2 regions of the Paractinoplanes abujensis genome follow, and region 1 is predicted to be linked to the other one. Evidence: riboswitches for the same ligand, from Rfam matches in the RefSeq annotation. Region 1 holds a riboswitch; the other holds the start of a gene.
What was found. A riboswitch is a leader RNA that binds a small molecule or an ion and turns the genes downstream of it on or off. The one in region 1 is predicted to bind cyclic di-AMP.

Region 1 (14,608 bases):
CGGCCACGATGTCAACCCCCACGGGGGAGGAAAGTGGAGGACGAAGGGGCGATGCCCTGCTGGTCGCCGACCCCTGACTCGCCCACCCCTGACTCGCCCCACCCCTGACCCGCCCTCCCAGGGGGCCCACCGCCACCGCAGATTGTGGTCAAAATCGTGGATCTTGGGGCGCGGCCCTGTGGACAACCCCGGACTGTGGACAACGCCCTGATCAAGGGGCTTCGGGTGTAAGGCGAGGGCCCTATATATAGGTGGCGGCCCGGCGGCACAGCAGAGCCGGCGGGCGGCACGGCGGCACGGCCGGCGGACGGCACGGCTGGCGGCGGAGCTTGGGCAGCACGGAACGGGAGGGCGCGGCCGGGGTGGCCAAGGCCGCCAGGAAGCGGAAGCGGCGCAGGACAGGGAGGCGTCGGCCGGACCGGGCGCACGCAGAGCGGACCAGACCGGCCGCGGACAGAGCAGGCTGGGCGTTGGCAGAACGGGCCCGGCCGGGCGCGGTTAGAGCGGGACCGGACGTGAAGAAACGCCGGGCCGCGTGGGGCGGCCCGGCGTTCCGGGGATGGGGTGGCGCTGGGGTGCGGTCCGGCCGCAGCAGGTGGGCAGCGGGGATGAGCGACCGGGATGGGGGAAACGTGGCGGGTCACCCGGCGCGAGGAACGGCAGCTCGGGACTGCCGGGCCGGACGCGTACGGGAGAAAGCCGACGTGGCGTGACAGCGGGACGCGCCCGAACCGGACACGTCCCGCTGAGTCAGGCTCGGCGTCAGACCAGACGGCGAACCACGTAGTTCGAGCCGATCATCTTGCGCTTCGACACCCGCGCGCCGGTGTGCGGGGAGTCGTACATGTAGCCGCTGCCGGCGTAGATGCCGGCGTGGTAACCGTACGAGCCGTTACGGAAGATGATCAGGTCGCCGATCTGCTTGCTGCCCTTGGCGACCGACTTGCCGTACTTCTGCTGCGAGTTGGCCTTGTGGGGCAGGCTCTTGCCGACTGCCTTCTTGTAGACCCACATGGTGTAGCCCGAGCAGTCGAAGCGGGAGGGGCCGGACGCGCCGTACTTGTACAGCGAGCCGACGTGCTTCTTCGCCTCGTTGATGATCTTGGTGCGAGCGGGGGCCGACTTCGGCTTGACGGTCACCGAGAACTTGCCGCCGGCCGCCGCCTTGTAGGTCGGCGTGCCCACGTAGTAGGCGCGAACCGCGCCGCTCACGTGCGGCTCGCCGGTCAGCGTGACGCTGCCGCTCTTGCCCAGCGTCTTGGCCGACAGGTTGACCCACTTGCTCTTGCGGAGCGCCTGCAGTCGCACGGTCCCCGAAGTGATCACCTTGCCGTTGGCCGGGTTGATGTACTTCGCGGTGACCTTGATCTTGCCGCCGTAGGTGACGGACCGCGTGGAGATGGAGCTGCGGACCGACGGCTTGACCTTCGCCTTGGCGGCAGCCGCCGCGGTGACGATCGGGGCCGCGCTGGCGGGCGACGGGGCGATCAGCTGGCCTGCGCAGAGGCAGAGACCCAGAGACAGTGCGATGGCGCCGGCACCGAGCGAACGGCGGCCACGGCTCGAACTGTGTTCGTGCACGGTAGAGATATCCCTCCGGCACGCCTGCGAGGTTAGCTGTCGGGTTCGGGCGGGAAGGTGTGCCCGGTCGCCGGAGCGACTTCACCCCAAGGTTCTCCGTGATCGCCACCGGAGCGGGTGGCGGCGGAGTGAACCGGAAATGGTTCCCCCGTCCCTGCCCCCGTATGCCTTTGTGGTTGTTCATGGTGCGGGTGGTCGAGACGACCGGCCCGGGGCAGGGCTCGGCGTAAGCCAGGTCGTCGCGAGTCAGGCAGCGGGTGCTGCCGGCCAGACCTTGCTACACCGATTCCGGGCGCTCTGGGGGAACCGGTTCAGTAACAGAGAGTGTTTGGCACAGTGGACAGTGTCCGATTTGTTACTAGGCGGCAAGAATTGCCATGACGACTCGTGATTGGTGAATTACCGAGGGTCGAAGGTTACGCGTGAATCAGAACACATTTTTGCTCGGAACCATTCGGGTGACGCACACCGCAATTTCACTCTTCCGCCGTTCAAACCTTTCTCACCGGCGAAAATGGTCACTGGTAAATGGCTGGGCCGGAGGGTGGGGAGGAGACGGCCGGCCGGGTGTCCGGAACCGGATGCTCGGCAACTCGACGTGACAGCCGGGTCCGGTACGCTCGTCTCCCGTGACGGACGGGAAAATGCCCCTGCGGGCCAAGGTCGCGACGTCGGTGTCGAAGACGGCGGCCGCACTCTCCAGGGCCGCCGGGCGCGGCGACGGCTCGGTCATCGGCGGCTGGATCGGTCTGAAGATCGACCCTGATCTGCTGCGCAACCTGGCCGCCGGGCGCGCGATCGCGCTGGTGTCCGGCACCAACGGCAAGACCACCACGACCCGGCTGGCGGCGGCCGGCCTGGGCGTGCTCGGCCCGGTGGCCACCAACTCGTTCGGCGCCAACATGCCCACGGGGCACACCTCGGCCCTGGCCAAGGCGGGCTCGACCCCGTTCGCGGTGCTCGAGGTCGACGAGCACTACCTGGCCCGGGTGATCGACGAGACCAACCCGCGCGTGGTGGCGCTGCTCAACCTCTCGCGCGACCAGCTCGACCGGGCCAAAGAGGTCGCGATGATGGCCCAGATGTGGCGCACCGCGCTGGCCGGGCACCCCGACATCTCGGTGGTGGCCAACGCCGACGACCCGATGGTCGTGTGGGCGGCCCGGGGCTCGTCGCACATCACCTGGTTCAGCGCCGGCCAGCGCTGGACCGACGACTCGGTGGTGTGCCCCGAGAGCGGCGACCCGATCGAGCGGGCCAACGGCGACTGGTGGTGCACGGGCTGCCCGCTGCGCCGCCCGCAGGCCCAGTGGCGCGTCGAGGACGACGGCGTCATCGACCCCCGCGGCGACTGGCACCTGGTCAAGCTGCAGCTGCCGGGCACGGTCAACCTGGGCAACGCGGCCACCGCGCTGGCCGTGGCGGCCGAGTTCGGCGTGCGGCCCATCGAGGCGCTCCCCCGGCTGGCCACGGTGGCCTCCATCGCCGGGCGGTACGCGCAGGTCGACCGGGACGGCCGCAACATCCGCCTGCTGCTGGCCAAGAACCCGGCCAGCTGGCTCGAGGCGTTCGACATGGCCGAGCAGGCGCCGACGCTGCTCTCCATCAACGCCCGCGACCCCGACGGTTTCGACACCTCGTGGCTCTACGACGTCGATTTCTCGCCCCTGCACGACCGGCCGGTGCTGATCACCGGCGAGCGGGCGTTCGACCTCGCCGTACGCCTCGAGGTGAACGGAATCGGTTTCCGGCACGTGTTGAGTTTCGAGGAGGCGCTCCGGTCGGTGCCGCCGGGCCGCCTCGAGGTGATCGCCAACTACACGGCGTTCCAGGACATCCGAGCGGAGTTGGACCGTGTCAACTGAGAGCGTCCTGCGCATCGTCTGGATCTATCCGGACCTGCTCTCCACGTACGGGGACCGGGGCAACCTGCTGATCCTGGGCCGGCGGGCGGCCATGCGCGGCATCCCCGTCGAGACGTATTCCGTACGCTCCGACCAGCCCATGCCCTCGACAGCCGACATCTATCTGATCGGCGGCGGCGAGGACGGCCCGCAGGCCCTGGCGGCCCAGCGGCTGATCACCGACGGCGGCCTGCACCGGGCGGTCAACCAGGGCGCGGCCGTGCTGGCCATCTGCGCGGGTTACCAGTTGTTCGGTCACTCGTTCTTCGCCAAGGGGGCCAAGTGCCCCGGCCTGGGGCTGCTCGACCTGCATTCCGACCGCGGCGAGACCCGTGCGGTGGGTGAGATCCGGGGGGACATCGACCCGCGGCTGGGCCTGCCCCCGCTGACCGGTTTCGAGAACCACGGCGGGCGTACGCACCTCGGGCCCGGGGTGGCGCCGCTCGCCCGGGTGACGGCCGGGGTTGGCAATGACGGGCAAACCGAGGGAGCCTGGCACGGGAAGATCCTGGGCACCTACTCGCACGGCCCGGCTTTGGCTCGCAACCCAGCTATAGCCGATCTGCTACTGCGTTGGGCGATCGGCGCGGATAGTCTTTCCCCGGTCGACGACACCTGGCCCGACAAACTGCGAGCGGAACGCCTCGCCGCAGCCGGCTCCTGAAACAGACCCGACGAGCAAGGGACGGTACGCCTGCATGACTGACATCCTGATCGCCCCGCGGGGCGTGAATCTCGCGGCGGATACTCAGGTTTCTCAGCCCCAGCAGACCACCGGCGAAAAGTCCGAGATGGGCTGGAAGCGCCGACTCGTCCGGTTCGGCGTTCTCGGTGTCGTCGTCGGGGGCATCGCGGCCGCGGCCGCGGTGCTGCCGATCCGCGAGATCGCCGACACCGTCGCCGCCCTCGGCCCCGCGGCCGCCGTCGGCATCGCGGTCATCGGCGGTCTCCTGCTCTCGGTGCTCGTCCCCCGCACGGCGATCACGCTGGCCTGCGGCGCCCTGCTGGGTGCGGCCACCGGCGCGGCGACCGCCCTGGCCGCGGCCGTGATCGCGGCCGCCGCCACCTACTACGCGGGCCGCTGGGTCGGCCGGGGCGCGCTGGCCGCCCGCTCCGGCGGCAAGCTCGACCGTCTCGACGGCTGGCTCAACCGTCGTGGCCTCTCGGCTGTGCTGCTCGTCCGGTTCCTGCCGCTGGCCCCGTTCGGCCTGGTCGGCTACGCGTACGGCACCACCAGCGTCTGCCGCAAGCGTTACCTGCTGGGCACCACGCTGGCCTCGATCCCGTCGGCCATCTCGTACGCGGTGATCGGCGCGGCAGTCGTCAAGCCGGGCGAGATGAGCCCGCTGTCGCTGGCCCCGGCCCTCATCGGTTTCACCCTGACCACCAGCATCGTCCTCTGGTGGAAGCGCTCGGCCAAGAAGGCCGCCGCCACAGCAGCCTGATCAACGGAAAAGGCCCACCTCGGACGAGGTGGGCCTTTTCCGTGTTCGGAGGGCGTCAGACGACGACGCTGACCAGGCGGCCCGCGACGACGATGACCTTCTTGGGCGTCCGCCCGGCCAGTGCGTCCACCACGGCGGCCAGCGCCTGCTCGCGCACCTCGGCCTCGGGGGCCGACGGCGACACCTCGACGCGCGCCTTGACCTTGCCGTTGATCTGCACCGGATACGTGATCGACTCGGCCACCAGCTGCGCCGGGTCGGCCACCGGGAAGTCGGCGTAGGCCAGCGTGCCCGCGTGCCCCAGTTTGCCCCACAGCTCCTCGGCCAGGTGCGGCGCGAACGGCGACAGCATCAGCAGCAGCGGCTCGACCGCCTCCCGCGACGCCGACGGCAGCGGGGTCAGCGTGTTGGTCAGCTCGATCAGCTTCGCGATGGCGGTGTTGAAGCGCAGCTCGTCCAGGTCCTCGCGGACGCCCGCGATCGTCCGGTGCAGCGTCTTGCGCACCGCCGGTTCCAGCGGCTCGTCCCCCACCCGTACGGCTCCGGTCTCCTCATCGACCACCAGACGCCACACGCGCTGCAGGAACCGCTGCGACCCCACGACCGCCCGGGTCTCCCACGGGCGGGAGACGTCCAGCGGGCCCATCGCCATCTCGTAGACCCGGAACGTGTCCGCGCCGTACTGCTCGCACATCTCGTCGGGGGTGACGACGTTCTTCAGCGACTTGCCCATCTTGCCGTACTCGCGGAAGACCTCCTGGGTGTTGCGGTAGTAGTACCGGCCGCCCAGCTCCTCCACCTCCTCGGCGGGCACGATGACGCCGCGCTCGTCGCGGAACGCGTACGCCTGGATGTAGCCCTGGTTGAACAGCCGGCGGAACGGCTCGAACGACGAGACGTGCCCCAGGTCGTACAGGACCTTGTGCCAGAACCGGGCGTACAGCAGGTGCAGGACGGCGTGCTCGACACCGCCGACGTACAGGTCGACACCACCGCAGTCGCCGTCGCGCTGCGGGCCCATCCAGTACGCCTCGTTGTCCGCGTCGACCAGCGCCTTGTCGTTGTGCGGGTCCAGGTAGCGCAGCTCGTACCAGCAGGAACCGGCCCACTGCGGCATGGTGTTGGTCTCGCGGGTGTACGACTTCAGGCCGTCGCCCAGGTCCAGCTCGACGTTGACCCAGTCCTTCTTGCGCGACAGCGGGGTCTCGGGCTCGCTGTCCGCGTCGTCCGGGTCGAACGTGCGGGGCGAGAAGTCGTCGACGTCGGGCAGCACGACCGGCAGCATCGACTCGGGCAGCGCCACCGGCAGGCCGGTCTCGTCGTAGACGATCGGGAACGGCTCGCCCCAGTAGCGCTGCCGGCTGAACAGCCAGTCGCGCAGGCGCCACGTGGTCGCGCCCTTGCCGTGGCCGTGCTGCTCCAGCCAGGTGATCATCTCGGCCTTGGCCTCGGCGACGCCCTTGCCGTCCAGCCAGTCACTGTTGATCGCCACACCCTCGCCGGTGAAGGCACCCTCAAAATCGTCGGGAGCTTTCACCGTACGGATGATGGGCAGCTCGAAGACCTCGGCGAACTCCCAGTCGCGGGTGTCCTGGCCGGGCACCGCCATGATCGCGCCGGTGCCGTAGCCGGCCAGCACGTAGTCGGCGATGAAGACCGGCACGTCCTTGCCGTTGACCGGGTTGGTCGCGTACGCGCCGGTGAAGACGCCGGTCTTCTCCTTGCCCTCGGTGCGCTGCTCCTCGGTCTTGGCCGCGGCGGCCGCGCGATAGGCGGCGATCGCCTCGCCGGGCGTGGCGGCGCCACCGGTCCACTTCGCGTTCGTGCCGGTCGGCCAGTCCTTCGGCGCGATGCGGGAGACCAGCTCGTGCTCGGGCGCCAGCACCATGTAGGTGGCGCCGAACAGGGTGTCGGGCCGCGTGGTGAAGACGGTGATCTTGTCAGCGCCGACCGTGAAGTCGACGTGGGCCCCGCGGGACCGGCCGATCCAGTTGCGCTGCATCAGCTTGACCGGCTCCGGCCAGTCCAGCGTGTCCAGGTCCTCGACCAGGCGATCCCCGTACGCGGTGATCCGCATCATCCACTGCTTCAGGTTGCGCTGGAACACGGGGTAGTTGCCGCGTTCGCTGCGCCCGTCCGGCGTGACCTCCTCATTGGCCAGCACCGTGCCCAGGCCGGGGCACCAGTTGACCGGGGCCTCGCTGACGTAGGCCAGGCGGTGGTCGTCGATCAGCTGCCGGCGCTCGACCGGTGACAGCTCGGCCCAGGTCTTACCGGGCGTGGGACGGGTGCCGGACTCGAACTCCGCGATCAGGTCCGCGATCGGGCGGGCCTTGCGGATCGTGGTGTCGTACCAGGAGTTGAAGACCTGCAGGAAGATCCACTGCGTCCACCGGTAGTACTCCGGGTCGGTGGTCGCGAACGAGCGCCGGTCGTCGTAGGCCAGGCCCAGGCGGCGCAGCTGGTTCTTGTAGCGCTCGACGTTGGCCGCCGTGGTGACCGCCGGGTGCGTGCCGGTCTGCACCGCGTACTGCTCGGCGGGCAGGCCGAAGGCGTCGAAGCCCATCGGGTGCAGCACGTTGAAGCCGGCCATGCGCTTGTACCGGGTGTAGCTGTCGGTGCCGATGTAGCCGAGCGGGTGCCCGACGTGCAGGCCCGCCCCGGAGGGGTACGGGAACATGTCCTGCACGTGCAGCTTGGGCGCGCCGAACCGCGGGTGCGCGGGATCGGCCAGCTCGCCCGCCGGGTTGGGCGCCTGGAACGTCCCGTTCTCGGCCCAGTAGGCCTGCCAGCGCGGCTCGATCTCGTTGGCCAGCGCGGCGGTGTAACGGAACTTCGGGGTCTCTGACTCGCTGCTCATCGTCGGCATCCGTCTTCTCGTCTAAGGGCGGCTCTGGGCATGAAAAAACCCCTCACGCAGGAGGGGTCGCCGTGCTGGGCCGCTGTTGCAGCGGAATCAGCACGGCCGGCTAAGAAGCAGGAAACGCCGAGCCATGTGTTGCATGATACCGGTCGCCGCCCGGAGACGGCGACCGGTATCACCCGTACTACTAGCCGGCCTGTCCGTAGACGGCGAGCTCGGTGCTGTCGAGGAACACGCAGCCGCTGACCGTCGGCGGCTGGCCGGCCGGGCAGAGACCCGCGTCCTGGCCCTGCGAGGTCAACATCGTGAACCGGACGAAGCCGATGCCGTCGCCGGTGCCCGCGGCCAGCGCGACCGGGGTGGGCGTGACGGTGCCGGCCGGGAAGGTGCCGCTCGCGGCGACCGCCCAGGTCGTGCCGTCGACCGAGGTCTCGACGCGGTAGCCACCGGTCGAGGCGGTCTCGTCGTCACCACAGGTGGCCGACGGGTTGATCACGAGCTCGGAGACGTCGACCGTGCCGGAGAGCCGGATCACGGCGTTCTGCCCGGCCTCGGTCTCGATCTCGGAGCCCCAGCCCGCGAGCTGCGACTGGTCGATCAGCTCGTTCGGGCCACAGCCGTACGGGGTGTAGTCGACGCCGGTGAAGCTGACGATCGACGCGCCGCCCGAGGAGGCGGCCCAGTCCTTGCGGACCGACCAGTTCTCGGTCTTGGTGCCCGAGTTGATCGACAGCGTCTTGACGACCTGGTCGTAGCCCGCGCCACGCGCGTAGACCTTGGCGTACGTGCCCGGGATGATGCCCGAGATCGTGTAGGTGCCGTCCGCGCCCGTGGTGGCCCGGTAGTCACCGGCGAAGCCGGAGGCGTGGCCGCCGAAGGCGACGGTCAGGCCGGCCACCGCGGCGCCGGTGTCCGAGTCGGTCGCCTTGCCCTTGAGGGTGCCCCGCGGGGTGTTGGCCGACGGCGGCGTCGAGAAGTCCTCGACCGGCTGCGCGTCGTCTCCGTCGATCGCGGCGGCGAAGTAGCCCATGCCCCGCTTGGCGAAGACCTTCCAGATCGTCTTGGCGTTCTTGCCCTTGTTGACGACCAGGTCGGCGGCGAGGATCGAGTTGCGCATGTCCAGGAAGGACGGGTTGGACGGGGAGAGCTCCATGCCGCGCGTCACGATCGACTGCGCGGTCTTGCTGCCCACCGCCTGACGCAGGTCCCACAGGGTCTGCGCCCAGATCTCACCGTCGGCGTGCACCTCGGGGCCACCGGCGTAGATCTTGCCGTAGTCGCCGTAGGTGAAGCCGCCGGGACCGGCGCCCGGGGTGCCCGCGCACTCGGTCGCGGCCGAGCCGACCGGGCAGTCCAGGGCCTCGTAGCGGATCGTGCCGCCTGCGGTCCAGTACTTGCCGACCAGCACCTCACCGGGCTTGGCGGTGTCCTTCTCCAGGCCCTTGGCCACCAGGTAGTCCCAGGCGTAGAAGTCGCTCCACGCCTCACCCATCGCGCCGCCCTGCTGGTCGCTGAGCGTCGAGTTGCCGTCCGCGTCGACCACGAGGCGGTTGGACAGGCCGTGGGTGTACTCGTGGAACACCACGTCGGCCTCGTCGCCGGTGTTGGCGGCGACCGAGCTCGGGCCCGGGCTCAGCAGGTACATCTGCATGACCGGCGGGATGCCGTCGGGCGGGGTGTTCATGTTGGCGTTGTCGGTGTGGTTGGCGTCGGGCAGGCCGTCCGCCGTGTTGGCGCCGTCCATGGCCTGGCCCTGCACCGCGTCGCCGTCCTGCGCCTCGAAGTTGCCGGCGGCCCGGGTGAAGCCGATCGGGCCGGCCTTGAGGTGGTCGTGGAAGGTACCCAGGAACGCGAACAGCTGCACCGCGTTCTGCTTGCGGTTGGTCTGCCACGAGTTCGGCGTCTCCGGGTCCCACGAGCAGGGGTACGCGTCGGAGCACAGGCCCCCGACCTCGTCGTTGAAGTCGACGAACGGGTAGTTCCAGGACCGTACGCCGGAGGGACCGACCTCTTCCGAGGCGTCCGGGAGGTCGTTGTCGTTGACGTCCGACCAGACGTGCGCGACGTTGCCGCTGAGCACGCGGGCGTTGTTCGGCAGCCAGCCCTTGCCGGCCAGGTCGACCGGCTGCTGCTTGCCGCCCTTGGGCGCGCCCGGGTAGTTCTGCCATACGTCGGCGCGGTCGTTCGCGATCGTGCTCTTGCGGTAGAGCACCTCGCCGCTGGCCGCGTCGACGACGTGCACGTAGCCCTCGTCGACGGCGATCGTCTGCCAGGCCAGCCGGGGGCCCGAGGCGGTCTGGAACCAGACCTGCTTGGCGTTGCCCTTGTCGCTGAACGTGGTCTTGCCGCCCTCGGTCTTGGTGACCTTGGCGGTGGAGGTGCCGAACACGTCCTTCACGGCGGCGGCGCGCGCGGCCGTGGCCGAGACCTTCGCGGCGCCGGCACTGGACGGCAGCGCCTTGAGCGGCGAGCCGTCGACCTGCACGAGGCGGCCGTCGGCGGTCACGTGAGCCTTCAGGCCGTTGCCGAAGACCGGCACGCCGTCGGCCACCTGCACCCAGCTGAGGTGGTGGGTGCCCTCGACGTCGACGTAGTCCTGGCGCAGCACCAGCGTGGCGAGGTCGGCCGCGTCGATGCCGAACACCTCGGGGTGGGCCTTGACGTAGTCGAGCGCGATCTTCGCCGGCTTCTTGGTGCTGGGCCCGGTGAGGAACCCGTCGAGCTTCGCCACCCGGCGCGGAGTTCCCGTCGCCCGGTCGATGTCGACGATCCCCTGTACACCCAGGGAGTCACGCAGAGTCTTCACCGCGTTGCCCGCGGGTGCCGGCACGACGGCGCGGCTCAGGGCGGCGGTCGGTTGCGCGGCCGCGGCGGCGGCCAGGTTCTGGCGGCTGTCGTAGTCGGCTCGCCGCTGCTGCTTGCTGTCGGTGGCCCCGGTCACTGCGCCGGGTACCGGCGCGGCCTGCGCCTGCGCGGGCAACAACGCTGCCAGCAGGACGACACCGGCGGCCGCCGCCCCGACCCGCCGGGTCGCGGACGGTACGGAAAACGGTCTCAATTCAGCCCCTCTCGATCGGGCTCAGATGCGGCCGCGAGCAGGGCAAAACCCCCCGCCGGCCCCACCTCACTTGTGTGGCCCGTCGATGGCTGACTCTCTTGAACATCGGCAAATATAACTAGAGCGATGTCTGATTCTTTACCTATCTGATACGCATGTCCGGTTGACGGTTGTCGAATCAGGCCGACGGCCGACCTCGGCGAGTTGCTGTGATCGGGCTAACCTGTGGGTGACGGGGCGGCTCGCTCAGCTTTTCGCTGCCCTTTCGCCCCGGCTGCGCAAGATTGGCGCGCACACCAACTTGGAGGAGGCCCGTGACAACCCCGACCTGGGACGAGCCCGGTGGACCGATGCCGAACGAGGACTTCCGCGCCGCGACGCAAGCCATCATGGCCAATATCGAACAGGTCATCGAGGGCAAGAGCGCCACGGTTCGTCTCGCTCTGGCGGTTCTGCTGGCCGAGGGTCATCTCCTCATCGAGGACGTGCCCGGCGTGGGCAAGACCAAACTGGCCAAGGCGCTGGCCCGCTCGATCGACTGTTCCGTCCGGCGCATCCAGTTCACGCCCGACCTGCTGCCCAGCGACGTGACCGGCGTCAGCGTCTACAACCAGGAGCAGCGCGACTTCGAGTTCAAGCCCGGCGCCGTGTTCGCGAACCTGGTGGTCGGCGACGAGATCAACCGCGCGTCACCCAAGACCCAGTCCGCCCTCCTGGAGTGCATGGAGGAGCGGCAGGTCACCGTCGACGGCACGACGTACGAGCTGCAGGCGCCGTTCATGGTGATCGCGACGCAGAACCCGATCGAGATGGAGGGCACCTACCCCCTCCCCGAGGCGCAGCGTGACCGGTTCACCGCGCGCATCGCGATGGGCTACCCCGACCCGCGGGCCGAGCTGGCCATGCTGGGCGGGCACGGCGCGCACGACCCGCTGAACGACCTGCGGGCCGTCGCCGACGCCGCCATGGTCCGCCGGCTGATCGCCACCGCGCGTGACGTGCACGCCGCCGAGGCCGTCCAGCAGTACGCGATCGCCCTGGTCACCGCGACCCGGGAGGCCCCCGAGATCCGTCTCGGCGCGTCCCCCCGGTCGACGCTGCAGCTGCTGCGCACGGCCAAGGCCGTGGCCGCGCTCGAGGGCCGCGACTACGTCCTCCCGGACGACCTGCAGGCGCTGGCCGTGCCGGTGCTCGCGCACCGCATCATCCCGACCGCCGACGCGCAGCTCAACCGCCGGACGACTGACGCCATCGTGTCCGAGATCGTGCACCGGCTGCCGCTCCCGCACGACCGCAACCGCTCGCCGTACGACACCCGCAGCAACAACGCCGGCGGCAACCAGTACGAGCCTCGGGGGCGCTGACCATGCGGGAGGCCTTGCGAGGGCTGACCACCCGCGGTCGCTCGTTCCTCGCGGCGGCCGCGGCGGCCGGCATCTCCGCGATCATTCTCGGCGAGCGCGACCTGCTGCGGGTGGCGGTTCTGCTCGCTGCCCTGCCGCTGCTGGCCGCGGCGTACGTGGGCCGCAGCCGGTACAAGCTGGCCTGCACCCGCTCGCTCGACCCGGGCCGCGCGCCGGTCGGCTCGAGCGCGCGGGTGATCCTGCGCCTGCAGAACATGTCCCGCCTGCCCACCGGCACCCTGCTCCTGGAGGACAGGCTGCCGTACGCGCTGGGCAGCCGGCCCCGGGTCGTGCTGGAGCGGCTCGGCTCGCACCAGGCCAGCAGCGTGGCGTACACGGTGCGGGCCGACGTGCGGGGCCGCTACCCGATCGGCCCGCTGGTGATCCGGCTGACCGACCCGTTCGGGCTGTGCGAGCTGACCCGCTCGTTCCCCAGCGTCGACAAGCTCACCGTCATCCCCCAGGTGTTCACGCTGCCCCCGGTCCGGCTCGCGGGCGAATACGCCGGCACCGGCGACAGCCGCGCCCGGTCGGTGGCCGTGCACGGCGAGGACGACGCCGCCACCCGGGAGTACCGCCGCGGCGACGACCTGCGGCGGGTGCACTGGCGGTCCACCGCCCGTACGGGCGAGCTGATGGTGCGCCGCGAGGAGCAGCCCTGGGAGAGCCGGGCCACGGTCGTGCTCGACACCCGGGTCTACGCCCACCGCGGCGAGGGCCCGACGGCCAGCTTCGAGTGGGCCGTCTCGGCCGCCGCCAGCGTCGCCATGCACCTGCGTCAGCAGGGCTACAAGCTGCGGCTGGTCACCGGTTCCGGCATCGACATCGACGCGGCCGAAGCCACCGGCGAGGGCGTCATCCTGGACACCCTGGCCGACGTGAAGCCGGCCCAGAACGGCGACATCTCGGTGCTCGTCGAGCAGGTGCGCCGCCGCTCCGACGGCGGCCTGGTGATCGGCATCTTCGGCGCCCTCACCGTGCCCGAGGCCGAGCTCCTGGCCGGGCTGCGCGGCAACGGCGCCACCTGCATCGGCTTCGCCATCGACAGCTCGACCTGGGTCACCATGTCGCCCGGGGAACGTTCGGAATCCGACCGTGAGCACTCGGCGGCCGCGCTGGCTCTGGTGCACAGCGGCTGGCGTTCGGTGCCGGTCGTGCACGGGTCGACGCTGCCCGCGCTGTGGCCGGCCGCCGCACGCGGCTCCAGCGGCTTCGCGTGGCGGGCGGCGATGGCCGAGACCGTGGGCGGGGTGATCCGATGAGCGGCCGGCGACGGCTCGGGCTCGTCGCGGCGGGGGCCACCCTGCTCGCGGCCGCGCCCATCGTCTCGATCTTCGACAGCTACACGTGGCTGATGCAGTGCTTGCTCACGGTGGGCCTGATCGCCGGGGCCGCGGTCGGCGCCCGGACGCTGCGGTTCCCCTCGTGGGCCCAGGCGCTCAGCATGATCATGGTGCTGCTGCTGACCCTGACCTGGCTGTTCCCCAGCGGCGAAGAGTTCCTGATCCCCACGCCGAGCACGTTCGGCCACTTCGCCGACCTGTTCACCCAGGCCGGGCAGGACACCCGGTCGTACGGGGTGCCCGTGCCCGACCGGGACGGGCTGCTGTTCGTCACCGTGCTCGGCATCGGCTCGGTCGCCATCGCGGTCGACCTGCTGACCGTGATCGCGCGCCGGCCCGCCCTGGCCGGCCTGCCGATGCTGGCGATCTACTCGGTGCCGGTCGCGGTCTACGTCGACAGCGTGCCGGTGCTGCCGTTCATCATCGGGGCCTTCGGCTTCCTGTGGCTGCTGGTCAGCGACAACATCGACCGCGTACGCCGGTTCGGCCGCCGCTTCACCGGCGACGGGCGCGACGTCGACGTGTGGGAGCCGTCGCCGCTGGCCGCGGCCGGGCGCCGGCTCGGGCTCATCGGCGTGATCGCGGCCGTCCTGCTGCCGCTGCTCGTCCCCACGATCAACGGCGGGCTGCTGTCGCGGCTGACCCAGACCGGCTCCGGGGTGGGCGTCGGCACGGGCAACGGCACCGGCGGGCGGATCAACCTGTTCGCCTCGCTGGCCGGCGAGCTGACCAGGACCGAGGTGGTCGACCTGGTGCGGCTCAAGACCGACGAGCAGACGCCCTACTACCTGCGGTTCGGGGTGGCCGACCAGCTCACCACCAACGGGTTCGGCAGCCGCACACCCAACGGCGAGAGCGTCACCCAGGGCCTGCCCGACCCGCGCACCTCGACGGCGACCAGCAACTTCACCGAGCACCGGGCCGAGGTGCAGGTCACCGACGACCTCCAGCAGGGCATGCTGCCGATCTACCAGAACACGGTGGGGGTCGACGGGCTGCAGAGCGGCTGGA
Region 2 (14,608 bases), 4.6 Mb from region 1:
GCCGCGCGATGCTCGAAGTTGTCCACGCGCCGCCCAGAGTTGTCCACGCGCTGCCCGGTGTCTGCGCGACGCCCAGAAGTGGCCGCGCGGTGCTCGGAGGTGGCCGCGCGGTGCTCGGAGGTGGCCGCGCGAGGTCCGGAGTTGGCTGTCTGCCGGCCGGGCTCGGGATTCCCGATCTCGGGCGCCGGATCGGCGGCGGGCTGGTTGGGCGTGGGGGACGGGCCGCTTCCGGTTCGGGCTGGGGCGTCGGTCTCGGCCGGGCCGGGGCCGGAGGGCGCGCGGCTCTCGGCACCCGTGCCCGCCCGTGGGGCGCCGGGGACCCGCAGCCCGAGCAGTTCGGCGTCGGCGTAGCGGCCGGTGGCGACCGTACGGTGAGGGCTGCGTTCGCTGTCGACGTCGCCCCGGGCCGAGGCGAGCCGCACGTCGGTCAGCGCGGGCAGGTCGGGGCGCAGCACACCGGCATCGAGCACGGTGATCTTCGCGAGGGCAGCCCGGGCGGTGGCTGTGAAGCGGGCCCCTTCACATTCGTCAGCTCGTCCGTGCGTGCCGGCGGGCACCGCGACGACCGCTTCGCCGGAGGGTCCGTGCGAGGTAGCGGGCATAGCGGCGTGCGCTTCGGTGGGGACCGCGATGACCGCGAGGGCGGTCAGGGCGGCGGCCGCTCCGGAGAATGCAGGATACGTCCGGGGTGGGCGGCGGGAGCACGGGGTCGGCATGCAGGGGCCTCGCTTGATGATCGGCGACGTGTCCGGCTTGACCATCGAAAAGCCGTTTGCGGAGGGTACGGCCCTATCAGCGGGTTTGGCTCATCAGCACATTCCGGCAAGTCCGACATTGCTGGGCGTAACGGCTCGCCTGGATCCAACGAACGATCTTCCGGGTCGTCACCGGTCGATCATCCCTTGTAGAGACCCTGCCGCCACGAACGTGTCACCGCACGCCGCACCTCCCTCGATTCCGACGCAATCTTTCGTGAGCGCCGTCCAAAGTCAACAGCTACCTAAGAGATGCCTTAGGTTGCTGCGCGTAGTCGCGACGGGGTGCGGCTCAGGTGCCGGATCCCCCGCCGCCGCCTGTCCGGCCGACAAGTTGGGTGATGAGGGTCACCGGACCGGCGGCCCGAAATGACGCCGGTTGACCACGGCTCGTCCTGGGTGTCCGGAGCGACATCGGACGCGGATTCCGATGTGTGACCAGCGAGTTTTCTGGGGCGGCTGCGAAACATGGCGGATGGCCCGACCCGGCCGATCGTTGCCTGCGTGCCCCGAGCGGGGCACAAGCCAGGCCGCCCCGGGACGCCGAGTCCCGCCCACCACGGGACGGCCCGACCTGTCATCGACGGAACTTCAGTGGGCGGGAACGGGGGAACCAGAACGCCGGCCCGAGCGCCGGCTAGGGGTGAGGTCGCCTCACGCGACGGGCCGCCTTCAGGCCTAATCCGACAGCTAACCTCGCAGGCGGTTGAAGGACCGAGGATCGTCTTGTCTGTCTCCACGAAGCTGCGCCGCCTGCTCGTGCCGGCCGCGGCCGCGCTGATGTCGGCCACCCTGCTCGTCGCCCCGGCCCAGGCCGCTCACGTCTCTCCGGCTGCCGCCGCGTCGGCCGCCCTGGCCGCGCGTGGCAACGCGGTCGTCGCGGCCGCCCGGGCCCAGCGAGGCAAGCCCTACAGGTACGGGTCGCGCGGTCCCAACGCGTTCGACTGCTCGGGCCTGACCGGGTACGCCTACGCCAAGGCCCACGTCGCCCTGCCCCGCACGGCGCAGGCTCAGTACCGCGCGGCCAAAAAGATCACGGGTGCCGCGGTGCGGCCGGGTGACCTGGTCTTCTGGGTTTCGGGGAGCCGGGCCTACCACGTGGCCGTCTATGCGGGGGCGGGTCAGGTGTGGCATGCCCCGAAGCCTGGTGACCGGGTCAAGCTGGCCAAGATCTGGAACTGGAAGCAGGTTCGCTACGGGCGGGTCGCCGGCTGATCCGGTGACCTCCCGGACCTCCCGGACAGCAACCACTTGACGGTGTCGGCTCTGCCCGGTTTCCGGGCGGGCCGCCTCCGCCGCGGTCAGCGATCACGATTGGTCGTCGACCGGCCTGGGGCCGGCAGTCGTCCAGGTCAACGGCGCCCTCTTGATCAACTCCGGTGTGCCAACCCACCCCACCGGGGGACCCCCGACCCACCGCAGATTTTACCGGGTGGGGCCGATCTTGGCGGGGGTGCCTGTGGACGGCTCGGGATTGTGGACAACCGGGGAATCCTCAGCGGGGCGTGCCAGGCGAGCCGCCAGGCGGTCGACGCCGAGCAGCGCGGCCCCGAGGACGGCGAAGATCACGGCGAGCTCGGCGAACTGGCCGGCCACCCAGTCGTAGCCGTGGGTCGTGGGGTCGAGGAAGAAATACGGATAGCGGACGCTGACCGTGGGGAACAGGATGGCGCGGGTCACCGACGTCACGCCGTACGCCAGGGGGAACAGGATCCACAGGCCCAGGTCGCGCCACGGGGAGACACGGCGGGGGCCGAACAGCACCCAGTCGGTGAGGACCAGCAGCGGCACGGCGTAGTGAACCAGGAACATCGACCAGTTGGTGACGCGGCTCGCGGGATCGGCCACGGCCAGGCCGGGCAGCGGGTTCGCGCCGTTCTGCAGCATGAAGTGCGAGATCAGGCCGGTGATGACGATCCACAGGGTGACCGCGCCGCGCAGCCGGGGTGCGGCGGGGCCGGTCGTGCCGCGACGCACCATCCAATACAGGACCGCGCCGAAATAGCCCAGCGTGATCAGGTTGCTCTGGCACGTGTAATACACGATGCGGTGATCACCGATCAGCAGGCCGGCCAGGCCCGAGCCGACGATCAGCAGCCGCAGCCAGAACTGCGGAGTCAGCCAAACTCTCATCGCGCCTACCGTAGTGCGGCCTTCTGCACCTTGCCCATGGCGTTGCGGGGCAGGCCGTCGACCAGGTGCACCACGCGCGGACGTTTGTGCACGGACAGGCCGGCGGCGACGAAATCGATCAGTTCGCGCTCCGTCGTCCCGTCCGCGACCACGTACGCGGTGATCTGCTCCCCCAGGTCGGGGTGTGGGGAGCCGACGACGGCGGCCTCGCGGACCGCGGGATGCAGCAGCAACGCGTCCTCGACCTCACCCGCGCCGACCCGGTAGCCCCCGGTCTTGATCAGGTCGGTGGAGGCGCGCCCGACGATCCGGTGCCACCCGTCCGCGCCGATCGTGGCCACGTCACCGGTCTCGAACCAGCCGTCGCGCTCGGGCCGGCCGTGATGCAGGTAGCCGTCGAACAGCGTCGCCCCGCGCACCTGCAGATGCCCGATCTCGGGGCCGGGCGCCAGGGGTGTGCCGGTGTCGTCGACCAGCCGCGTCTCGACCCCGGGCACGGGCCGGCCGACGTGACCGGCGCGGCGTTCCCCGTCGGCGTGCGCGCTCACCGTGATCAGCGTTTCCGTCATGCCGTAGCGCTCGACCGGGGCCTGACCGGTCAACTCGCGCAGCTGCTCGAACACCGGCACCGGCAGGGGTGCGCTGCCGGAGACGAGCAGACGGGCCCGGCCGAGCGCGCGGGCCTCGGTGGGGGCGGCACAGATCCGCGACCAGACGGTGGGCACGCCGAAATACAGCGTCCCGGCCGCCGCCGCGTACGCCTGCGGGGTGGGTTTTCCGGTGTGCACCAGCCGGGAACCGACGCGCAGCGGCCCGAGCACCCCCAGCACCAGGCCGTGCACGTGGAACAGCGGCAACCCGTGCACGAGCGTGTCGTCCGGTGTCCACTGCCAGACCGCGGCCAGCGCGTCCAGGTCGGCCGCCAGCGCTGCCCGCGAGATCACGACCCCTTTCGGGGCGCCCGTCGTGCCACTGGTGTAGAGCACCAGCCCCGGCCGTACGGGATCCGGCTCGGCGGGAACATCGGTGCTCACGGCCCGCGGCACTGCGTCGATCAGCTCGGCGCCCGAGTCGCGCAGGATGTGCGCCCGCTCCAGCTCCCCCGCGTCGGGCGGGATCGGCACCACCGGCACCCCGGCCAGCAACGCCCCGGTGATCGCCACCACGGTGTCGAGAGTGGGCGTCGCCTCCACGGCCACCATCCGCCGCCCCGCGATGCCGCCGGCCACCGCCGCGGCCCGGCCCAGCAGCTCCTGCCGCGACAGTCCAACCCCTTGCGCCCGTACGGCGTCAGCTTGATCATCCGCATGGTGCAGCGCACCGAGCAACCGGCTCATCGGGCGGCCTCCAACCGTGTGACCATCGGCGACAACAAGTCGTTGAGTTCGCGGACCAGCACGGTGACGGCGCGTTCGGCCAGCTCGGGCAGCTCCGGACCGGGACTGTCGGGCAGTGCCGGCAGGCCGGCGAACGTCAGCGGCGCCTCGACCACCAGCATCGAGCGGGCGTGCGGGATGCGGGCCAGCTCCTCCTGCGACGGCGCCAGGAACTGGCCGAACGTCTCGGGCCAGCCGCGCCAGCCCCGATCCTGGGTCCAGCTCCTCGGACTGCTCAGCTCCCCCGGCCACGGCGCGACCAGGTCGACGGCGGCGGTGAGGGAGCCGTCCCACGAGTTGCGCCTCAGCTCGGCTCTGAGCACCCGCCGATGCAGCCGTACGAACCCCGGGTCGAGATGCGGCGCGGTCGCCAGCCGCCAGGCCACACAGGCGAACCCGACAGGCGAGATGTCACCCCAGCAGTCGTCGAACTCCTTGGCGTGCACCCACACGTGCTCGGCAAAGCGGCTGCGCCCCAGGCCCGCGTTCTCCCGGTCGTACTGCTCGTCCACCCAGGCAACACGCAACGGACCCACGCCCCCACCCTAGCCACCCGGGGGCCACCGGTCAGCGCAGGATCGTGGTGGCTACGTCACGGAGGTGAGGGCCGGTGGGGGCGGCCGGGTCGACCAGGAGGGCAGGGATGCCGGCCGCACGGGCTCCGGCGATGTCCGCCACCGGGTTGTCGCCCACCATCCACACCGGTGAGGGTCGCTTCAAGCGGTCGAGCACGTGGTCGAAGAACCGGGGGTGCGGCTTCTCCCACCCGACCAGGGCCGAGCTGAAGACCTCGTCGATCACGTCGGACAGACCCAGGTCAGCGACCAGGCGGTCGAGCTCCGGGACGTGGTTGCTGACGATCACATTGGTCCAGCCCGCTCGGTGGAGCCGGTCGAGGCTGACGACCGTGTCGGAGAAAACCCTCCATCGGCGGGGATCGGTGAAACGGTGCCGCATCAGCTTCGCCGCGGCTTGTGCGAGGTCAGGCCGTACGCCCGCGGCGATCAGGGCGTTGCCGAGAACGCCCTGCAGGGAAGCCCACCACGCATCCGGGTCGGCCAGGTGGTGATGCGGCCGATCGTGCTCGTGCCACGGGAAGCCGGACCGCAGGTGCGGACGGAGCTCCGCCACGCTCAGCGGCGACGGCTCGCCCGAGGCCTCGGCCAGGCAGTCGAGCAGGCACGCGCTCCACATGCCGGGGCGATGGGCCAGCGTGCCCTCGAAGTCCCAGAGAACCGCCTTCACGACGCCGGGCGTGGGGGGCGCAGGCCGTCGAAGACGATGGTCAGGACGCGGGCTCGCAGGGGGGCGCCCTCGGCGGACTGGTCGGGCACGCGCGAGACGGCAAGCATCAGGGCGGTCAACTCGGGGACCGTGACGTCGCGGCGGATGACGTCGACCGCCTGCGCCCGCTCCAGCAGGGCGCCGAGGGTGCGCGGGAGCTGCTCACGGGCGGGGGTGAACGCGTCGTGCAGCTCGGCCGCGGAGAAGGCGTCGGCCCACGCCTGTTTGCCCGCGGCGACCTCGGCGATGCGGGTCAGGAACGTCCAGATCGCGGTGCCCGGGTCGTCGGACTCGGCCAGCTGCTCGGCTTCCTCGGCGAACCGGCGCAGGCGCTCGCGGAAGACCGCCTCGATCAGGGCGGCCTTGGTCGGGAAGTGGCGGAAGACCGTGCCGATGCCGACGCCGGCCGCGCGGGCCACTTCCTCGGTCGACACCGTTGTGCCCCGCGCCACGAAAACCTGCTCGGCCGCGGCCAGCACTCTCGACCGATTCCGCACAGCATCAGCACGCGGCGCCCGCGCGGTCATATCTGCCCCCGTCCCTTATGTCGCATTAACAGCCGACTGACCGATCATCAGCCTAGCGTCCCCTTTGTAACGGAGTTATCACTCCACTTTAGACAAAGACAGGTCGAACGGAGACACCGTTTCCACTACCTGCGGAACGATCACAATCCGGGACGGTAAAACCCTCGAGAAATTTCTTCATCACACCGCCTGACGGGTCCTCCACTCCGGACAAAGTGGCCACGGCGCCGCGGGTTGATCGGGGTGGGGATTTGTTGCACAGGCGGCAAATCCGACGATCGCGACGCCCGTACGGGGTGTGTGCTGCCGACGGCGGACGCGAACGGTTCGCTCCGGGAGAGAACACTGGGGCGACGCTTGCCGTGGATGGGGTTCCGTGGAAGCGTCGCGCCGTGCCGAGTGGTATTCGTCTCCGGATACCGGCGGAGGTGCGGCTCGGGGGCCTCCGGATGCGAGAAACGGTATTTGGCTTGCGGACGTCGCCGGGCTCGCCCACGGTCCCAACCAAGTTTCGCACCGCCTCTAGGGCATCCTAGGAGGCTAGGCCGTCGATTTCTGCCACGGGATGTGAGCGAACGACATGGGGTGAACAGACGCGGTGCGGACGACACACGGCATGAGCCAACGCGTGGCTTGGGCGAGCGACGCGGCACGGGCGAGCGGCGTGACGGGCGGACGAACGGCCTGGGCGCGGCGGGCGCGGCGCGGATCGGGCGAGCGACGCGGTATGAGCGGCTTGAGCGCGGCGGGCGCGGCGGGCGCGGCGCGGACCGGACGAGCGACGCGGCGTGAGCGGCCTGGCCGCGGCGGGCGCGGCGCGGACCGGACAAGCGACGCGGCACGGGCGAGCGGCGTGACGGGGCGGACGAGCGGCCTGGGCGCGGCGGGCGCGGCGGGCGCCGCGCGGATCGGGCGAGCGACGCGGTGTGAGCGGCTTGGACGGCGTAGCGCAGGCGAGCGGCGCGGAGCGGCGGCGGCGCGACGCGGGTGCGGGCGAACGGTCGGGCGAGCGGGGCCGCGCTGGTGCGGGCGAACGCCGGCACGAGAACGCCGGCCCCGCGGGAGGTCGGGCTCTGGGGAGCTTGACGGCCACGGGCCGCTGAAAGCCGGGTGGAGTGCGATCAGCGGCCCGTGTCAGCCCGTACGGAAAAGGGAGCGCAACCTAAGGCAGGAGGCGCTTGTCAGGGCGGAGCGACCGGGGCAGGCCGATCGTGATCCACTCGTTGTTGTCGGCGGCGGTGGCGCTGCGGCCGGTGGAGAACGGGAAGTTGTTGTCGTTGAGGACGGCGATCGTGCGGTCGTCGAGGATGACGACGTCTTCGATCGTCTGGAAGGGGAACGTGAAGGTCGTGCCGAAACCGCCGAGTTTGCGGGGGTTGGACACGTTCATCAGGTCGACAACCAGGCGCTTGTCCAGCACGGAACCGCGGGCGGTCGCTTCGTAGATTTTCTTGGTGACGGCGGTGGCGCCCTGGCCGTTGTCACGCTCGATGATCAGGAAGCGGCCGTTAGCGATGGTGATGGCGTCGCCGATGGCGAAGTCGGGGTTGTCGAGCTGGTAGGCCCAGCGCCGGCCGGTGTAGGACCGCGTACGAAGGTCGAACTCGTTGAGGCGCAGCGAGCCGGCCGGGTCGCCGGTCACCGTGCCTTCGAGCAGCGCGTACAGGTGCCGGCCGTCGGGGGCCAGGGCCAGGCCTTCGAAGCCTTTGCTGCTGCGGGCGGTGGCGGTTTCCCCCGTCCGGGCGGCGGTTTCGGGCGCGATCACGCCCGGCAGCGCGACCGGCGCGTCCAGCAGCCGGCCCGCGCGGTCGAAGTGCAGCAGGTAGGGGCCGAATTCGTCGCCGATCCAGTACGTGCCGTCGGCCGCCCGCACGATCGACTCGGGGTCGAAGTCGGCTCCGGTCAGCACCCGGTCGGCTCGGGTCAGCTTCCACGGGACCTTGGTGTCGGGGTCGGTCAGCGTGATGCCGCCGAGCACGTCCACGGTCCCGGTGCGGAACGAGGGGGCCAGCTTCTGCACGCGCAGCAGGAAGTCGCCCGAGTTGGCCTGGTTGCCGTAGCCGTTGTCGGAGAGCACGTCGAAGGTGCCGTCGCCGTTGTCGACGATGCCGGAGAAACCTTGGATCGGCTGGTCGGCGAAGGGCGCGGTGAAGCCGTTGAGGTTGCCGGTGACGAGCGCGCCGGAGGGCTCGCTGCCCGCGACGAACGTGCCGGCGGGCAGCGCGGCCCAGCCGGTGAGGGTGGGCTTGGTGACGTGGCTGCCGCCCGCGTACGAGGGGGTTCCCACCAGTGTCGCGGTGAGGGCGAGCAGGCCGATGACGGCGATCTTTCGCATGAGCCCGGACGTTAAGGACCCCGGGTTAATCGGCGGCGACGAATGGCTGACCGGATGCAGGTCAGCGGGTGGCGGCCTCGGACTCGCCGAGGGTGGAGATCGTCTCGACGCCACCGCCGAACCCGGCCGCGGCCACGGCGGCGATCACGGTGGCGGCGCGCAGGGCGTGGAAGCCGCCGCGGCCCAGCGTGGCCGCCTTGAGGTTGCGGGCGACCGCGCGGGGCAGCGTCCGCCGGATGTAGTCCTGCTCGGCGCCGAGCTTCTGGTCCCGCGGCAGCAGGCCGGCCATCTGCACTTTGCCGCGTCCCTCGGCGTAGCAGCGGCGCAGGAAAAAGCGGAAGGTGGAACGGTCCAGGGGCACGTCGTGCTCGATGACCGAATCGGGCACGTACATCCAGTGGCCGCCGGTCTCGGCGCTGATCCGCAGGCAGAGCTCGGTGTCCTCGGGACGGTTCTGGTCGCCGAGCTTGCCGAAGCCGACGCGGAATCCGCCGACTTTTCCGAAGGCTTCGCGGCGGACCATCATGCTGGCCGACCAGACGTTGCGGATCTCGGCGACCGAGGTGGGCATTCCCGCGTACGAGACGCCGACGGTCCAGAGCAGCTCGTCGGGCATCCAGCTGGGCCGGGTGCGTTCCCACGCCGGGACGATGAGGCCGCCCGCGCCGACCACTGCCGGGTTGACGAACGGGCGGGCCAGGTTGCCGAGCCAGGTGGGGTGGGCGACGGTGTCGTCGTCGAGGAAGGCGATCAGCTCGGACCGGGAGTGGAAGGCGCCGGTGTTGCGGTTGCCGGAAGCCCCGCGCAGCGACGTGTTCTCGAGCACCGTGACGCCGGGGAATTCGGCTTTGACCCGCTCGAACAGGTCGGGGTTGTGGTCGACCACGACGATGATCTCGGCCGGGGCTGTTTTCTGGTGCTGCGCGGAGGTGACCGTACGGCGCAACGACGCCCAGCGGCGTTCGCTGTGCGTGGGGATGACGACGCTGGCGTCGATGCTCTCGGTCATGACAGGGCGCTCCATGAGGGCGTGAAAGCCAGTTGATCAACTGGCTTGCGGGACCCTACACAGGGAATCTATGAATTGCATAAGAGAGCAGCCGGGGCCTATTTAGAGTTCGAGAACAATTGTTTCTGGCCGGAAAACGAAGCGGACAATTATGGGCAGGACGGCGCCCGAAAGCTTTTTGCCGCAACGAATTCGGAGGCGAACGGCTGAGGGCTGATCATCCGTTCGGCGCGCTTTGTCGCGCGAGTCACGGGCGGGATTGAATCAGCCCTCGGCCTGAATCCAGGAACGCCGTCCGGAGTCGGCATCACGCAATGTCCGGCCGGACACGAAGCGTGACGGCTCAGCGCCAGAAGACGGCGACCGCGGCGTTGGCCAGGGTGAGCGTGATGATGCCGATGAAATGGCCCTTGTTGACGTCCGCGCGCTTGCGCGAGAAGAAGACCATGATGAAGATCAGGACGGCCAGCAGCAGCTTGACGCCCAGCTTGACCGGGCTCGGTTCCGCGTCGCCTCCGCCGCGCAGTGGGGCGGCCAGCCCGAGGCCCGACACCAGCTGGATGATCGAGCCCCACAGCACTGCCGGGTTGATCCGGAACTTGCCGGACAGGAACTGGGTGATCGCCCCGCCGAGCAGCAGCGCGAACCCGATCAGGTGGACGAAGAGCAGGATCAGCCGGAGTGCTTCCACGCCGGAAAGCTTGCCAAACCCGCCGAAACCCGGCTCACCCGGGGGTCACGGGCAGGGTGAACAGCCCGCGCAGCAGCAGACCGGGGCGCCAGGCCAGCTCGGACTCGTCGACGGCCAGCCACAGATCCGGGCACGAGGCGGTCAGCGCGGTGAAGGCGATCTGCGCCTCCAGCCGGGCCAGGGGCGCGCCCAGGCAGTAGTGGATGCCGTGCCCGAAGGCCAGGTGCGGGTTGGGGGCCCGGTCGAGCTCGACCGCGTCGGGGCCGGGGAAGCGGTCGCCGTCGCGGTTGGCCGACAGCAGCCCGATGAGCACCGGCGCCTGGGCGGGGATCGTACGGCCGCCGATGTCGACGGCCTCGGTGGTGATGCGGAACGTGGCCGTCTCGACCGGGGACTCGTACCGGAGGAATTCTTCGATCGCCGTGGGGATCAGCCCCGGGTCGGCGCACAGCCGCTGCCAGCGCTCGGGCTGGGCGAGCAGCAGATACATGCCGTTGCCGATCAGGTTGACAGTGGTCTCGTGGCCGGCGATCAGCAGCAGGAAGACCATGGAGATGAGCTCGTCCTCGGTCAGGCTGTCACCGCTGTCGCGCGCCCCGATCAGGCCGGAGAGCAGGTCGTCACCGGGCTCGGCGCGGCGGGCGGCCAGCAGCCCCTGGATGTAGCCGACCATCGCGGCCGCGGCCGAGGGGAACTGCTCCTGGTAGGCGACGCCGCCGACGATGATGTTGGACCAGGCCCGGAAGGCGTCGCGGTCGTCGGCCGGAATGCCGAGCAGTTCGCAGATCACCTGGATGGGCAGCGGGAACGCGAACGCGTCGATCAGGTCGAACGGATCATCGGGAAACTGGCGGATCAAGCTCTCGGTGATGGCCGAGATGCGCGGGCGCAACGCCTCGATCCGGCGGGCCGTGAAGGCGGCGGTGACCAGGCGGCGCAGGCGGGTGTGGTCGGGCGGGTCGACGGCGAGCATGTGCCGGGACAGGGCGCGGTCGATGGCGCTGGAGGGATGCCGGTCGTCGCCGCCCGTCTTGGAGAACCGGGGGTCGGCCAGGGCGTGCCGGGCATCGTCGTAACGCGTGATCAGCCAGGCGACCGCGCCGCTGGCCAGCCGCACCTGCCGGACCGGGCCCTCGCGCCGCCAGGACGCGTACGAGGGGTGGGGGTTGGCATGAAACGTGGGATCGGCGAGGTTGTCCGGCATCCATGCGCCTCCGGCGTTATCGGCGGATTTCCACCACCGTACGCCCTTCGAGGCCGTGCCACGCCCGGAGCCGATCGCCCTCGTGCTCGACGGCCTCGGCCCCGTCCGGCCCGAACAGCGTGACCTGCACATCCTTCTCGGTGGGCCGCCACCGGCCCGCGACACGCCCGCCAACGAGGACAAAACGGGTGCCCTCGACACTGAGTCCGCGATGGGCGTCGTCGATGATGCGGCTGCGGTCGTCGAAGCCCAGCACCACGTTGTCGAAGGCGGGCAAGAACCGCGGCGGCGCATTCTCCGGCCCGCTCTCACCGAGGTCCCCGTCCAGCACGTCGAAAAGCTCCCTTCCCCGTACGTCGCGGAAGGTGCGCAATTGTGGACGGAGCCGGTTGAGCGACTCGCGCAAACCACTCAACCCCGACCACGCGCGAATGTCGGCCGACGCCGCCGGGCCGAATGCGCGCAGATAACGCAGAACCAGCTCGTCGGCGTTCCCGGCCGGTTCGTGCGGGCGGCCCAGCCAGGCCTCGATCGTGGTGTTGCGGGCCGGCGCCTTCTGCCCCCACACCCCGCGCGGCGTCACCTGCACGAGCGGAACGAGCGAACTGAGCATGTCGCCCAGCGCGCGCGGCGCCACCTCCGGCCACCGCTTCCCCACCGCCCGCCCCGCCTCGGCCAGGATGCTCGGCTGCGCGGCGAAGATCGGCAGCCCGGCCGCGGCCAGTTCCCCCAGGTCGACGCCTTCGAGCTCGCGGCGATACACGGCCCGCATGCGCGCCTCGAGCATCGGCTGATGCAAACCGCGCAACTGCACGCAGTCGTCCGCCGTGACCAGGTGGATCGTGCGCCGCATGAGCAAAGTGCGCACGACCTTGCGCGTTTCGAGCAACTCCACGAGCTCGGCCGGCTCGAACCCGTCGAGCCGGCTCCACAGGCCGTAGTAGGGCTCGTGCGGTTCCTGCGCCTGCAACCCGCACAGATGCTCGATGGTGCCCGACGCCGTCCGGGTGTGCCGCCGGTCGAGCATCTGACGGGCGAGCAGGGCCCGGTTGAGCGCGCGGTTGTCGAGCACCGTCATGCGGGCAGGTTAGTCGGTGTACCCCTCGTCGGCGCGTTCCCGGCGCAGGTGTTGCTCGGCCCGGCGGGCCAGCGGGCCCTCCTCGGCCGCGAGCCCGGTGAACATGCCCTCGACCTGCTCGGCGGTGCGCCCCGGAGGCAGCAGCGGGATGGCCGGGTCGGTGCGCGCGTCGATCACCACCGGACGGTCGGCGGACAGGGCCGTCTCCCAGGCCGCAGCCATGTCCTGCGGCGACTCCACCCGCAGGCCGCGCAGCCCGAGCAGGTCGGCGTAGCGGTCGTACGGCACGTCGGGCAGTTCCTGCGAGGTGGTGAACCGGGGTTCGCTCTCCATCTCGCGCTGCTCCCAGCTCACCTCGGCCAGGTCGCGGTTGTTCAGGACGCACACCACGAACCGCGGGTCGGCCCAGTCCTTCCAGCGCGCGGCCACCGTGACCAGCTCGGCCAGCCCGGTCATCTGCATCGCCCCGTCGCCGCTCAGCACGACGGCAGGCCGGTCGGGAGCCGACAGTTTGGCCGCCAGCCCGTACGGGATCCCGCAGCCCATCGAGGCCAGCGTGCTCGACAGGTGGGCCGGCACCCCGCGCGGCAGCCGCAGGTGGCGGGCGTACCAGTAGACGACCGAGCCGACATCCACGGCGACCTGCGCGTTCTGCGGCAGCCGGGCGGTGAGCGACCGTACGACGTGTTGCGGGTTGAGGGGTTCGGCCGGGGCGTCCGCGCGGGCCTGCGCGATCTCGTGCCAGCGCCGCACCCAGTCCTCGACCTGATCGCGCCAGGCACGGCCGCCGGACGGTTTGACCAGTGCGGTCAGCGCCCGTACGGTCTCGGTCGCGTCACCGGTCAGCGGCACCTCGATCGGATACCGTACGCCCAGCTGCCGCCCGTCGATGTCGATCTGCACCGCCCGCGCCTGCCCGGGCACCGGATAGAACTCGGTCCACGGGTCGTTGGTGCCGATCAGCAGCAGCGTGTCGCACTCGGACAGCAACTGCTGGCTGGCCGTGGTGCCGAGGTGGCCCATCACGCCGGTGTGGAAGGGCAGGGTCTCGTCGAGCACCGGCTTGCCCAGCAGGGACGCCGTGACGCCGGCGCCCAGCCGCTCGACCAGCTCGACGATCTCGGTCGCCGCCCCGTAGGCGCCCTGGCCCACCATGACGGCCACCCGTTGCCCACTGGAGAGCACGTCGGCCGCCGCACGCAGGTCGTCGTCGTAGGGCACGACCCGGGCCGGCCGCAGCCCCGGGCTGGTCATCATCACGCCGTGCTCGTGGGTGCTCTCGTCGGGCGCCGGGGCCGTCTGCACGTCGTGGGGCAGGATCACGCACGTCGGGCTGCGCGTCGCGAACGCCGTACGGAAAGCTCGGTCGAGCAGCATCGGAAGCTGCTCGGGAGTGTGCGCGGTCTGCACGAACTGCGCGCACACGTCGCCGAACAGCCGCTGCAGGTCGATCTCCTGCTGATACGAGCTGCCCAGCACCGTCGACGCCTGCTGACCGACGACAGCCACGACCGGCTTGCCGTCCAGCTTGGCGTCGTAGAGCCCGTTGAGCAGGTGCACCGCGCCCGGCCCCTGGGTCGACAGGCAGACGCCCGCGCCACCGGTGTACTTGGCGTGGCCGACCGCCATGAACGCCGCGTTCTCCTCGTGCCGGGCCTGCACGAACAACGGCTTCCCGGCCCGGCGCAGCGCCCCCATCACGCCGTCGATGCCGTCGCCGGCGTACCCGAAGACCCGCTCGACACCCCACGCGGCGAGCCGCTCCACCACCAGATCCGAGACCGTGCGCTCGTTCGTCATGGATCGCGACTACCCCACCCCGCAGCGGGTATCCGTAGGACATCCACCCCTTCGTCCCAGGAGCTCGCCATGACGAACCCCTCAGGTCCGCAGGCTGTCCCGGTCGCCGCCGCGCTCTCCGACGACTTCGGCGACAAGGTGCGCGAGGAGACCGGCGCCACCGCGGACGGCCCCACCGTGGGCGCCGCCGACGCCGACGCCGACGCGGTGGCCTCCGGCGCCGGGCCGGACGACCGCCGCCTCACCGACGTCACCCGCGACTCCGACGGCGTGCCGGTCGGTGCGGATGACGTCGAGGAGGACAAGCGGCAATCAGGCGCCTGACGCCGCCTCCCCGATCAGTTCGACCAGCTGAGCGGCCTCGGGGATCGCGACCGTGTGCGATCCCCCGGCCAGCTCGACCGTGCGCCGCGAAC

Region 2: it holds a riboswitch for cyclic di-AMP, as region 1 does, so the genes downstream of both, BKA14_RS01245 (C40 family peptidase) here and BKA14_RS22235 (C40 family peptidase) in region 1, are expected to answer to the same signal.

What each region holds. Positions count from the first base shown of each region.
Region 1 is NZ_JACHMF010000001.1:4,932,812-4,947,419, forward strand. Features, by position in the region: gene BKA14_RS22235 (C40 family peptidase) at 763-1,581, opposite strand; cyclic di-AMP (ydaO/yuaA leader) riboswitch at 1,588-1,766, opposite strand; gene BKA14_RS22240 (MurT ligase domain-containing protein) at 2,226-3,446, shown strand; gene BKA14_RS22245 (type 1 glutamine amidotransferase) at 3,436-4,149, shown strand; gene BKA14_RS22250 (TVP38/TMEM64 family protein) at 4,184-4,930, shown strand; gene leuS (leucine--tRNA ligase) at 4,986-7,790, opposite strand; gene BKA14_RS22260 (M36 family metallopeptidase) at 7,981-10,851, opposite strand; gene BKA14_RS22265 (AAA family ATPase) at 11,166-12,215, shown strand; gene BKA14_RS22270 (DUF58 domain-containing protein) at 12,218-13,516, shown strand; gene BKA14_RS22275 (transglutaminaseTgpA domain-containing protein) at 13,513-14,608, shown strand, end outside.
Region 2 is NZ_JACHMF010000001.1:338,026-352,633, reverse strand. Features, by position in the region: gene BKA14_RS01250 (hypothetical protein) at 1-470, opposite strand, end outside; cyclic di-AMP (ydaO/yuaA leader) riboswitch at 1,327-1,476, shown strand; gene BKA14_RS01245 (C40 family peptidase) at 1,482-1,970, shown strand; gene BKA14_RS01240 (Pr6Pr family membrane protein) at 2,181-2,888, opposite strand; gene BKA14_RS01235 (acyl-CoA synthetase) at 2,894-4,225, opposite strand; gene BKA14_RS01230 (hypothetical protein) at 4,222-4,800, opposite strand; gene BKA14_RS01225 (HAD family hydrolase) at 4,832-5,509, opposite strand; gene BKA14_RS01220 (TetR/AcrR family transcriptional regulator) at 5,506-6,045, opposite strand; gene BKA14_RS01215 (esterase-like activity of phytase family protein) at 7,238-8,410, opposite strand; gene BKA14_RS01210 (glycosyltransferase family 2 protein) at 8,472-9,419, opposite strand; gene BKA14_RS01205 (hypothetical protein) at 9,763-10,110, opposite strand; gene BKA14_RS01200 (cytochrome P450 family protein) at 10,145-11,314, opposite strand; gene BKA14_RS01195 (winged helix DNA-binding domain-containing protein) at 11,331-12,392, opposite strand; gene BKA14_RS01190 (thiamine pyrophosphate-requiring protein) at 12,402-14,192, opposite strand; gene BKA14_RS01185 (hypothetical protein) at 14,262-14,516, shown strand; gene BKA14_RS01180 (alpha/beta fold hydrolase) at 14,505-14,608, opposite strand, start outside.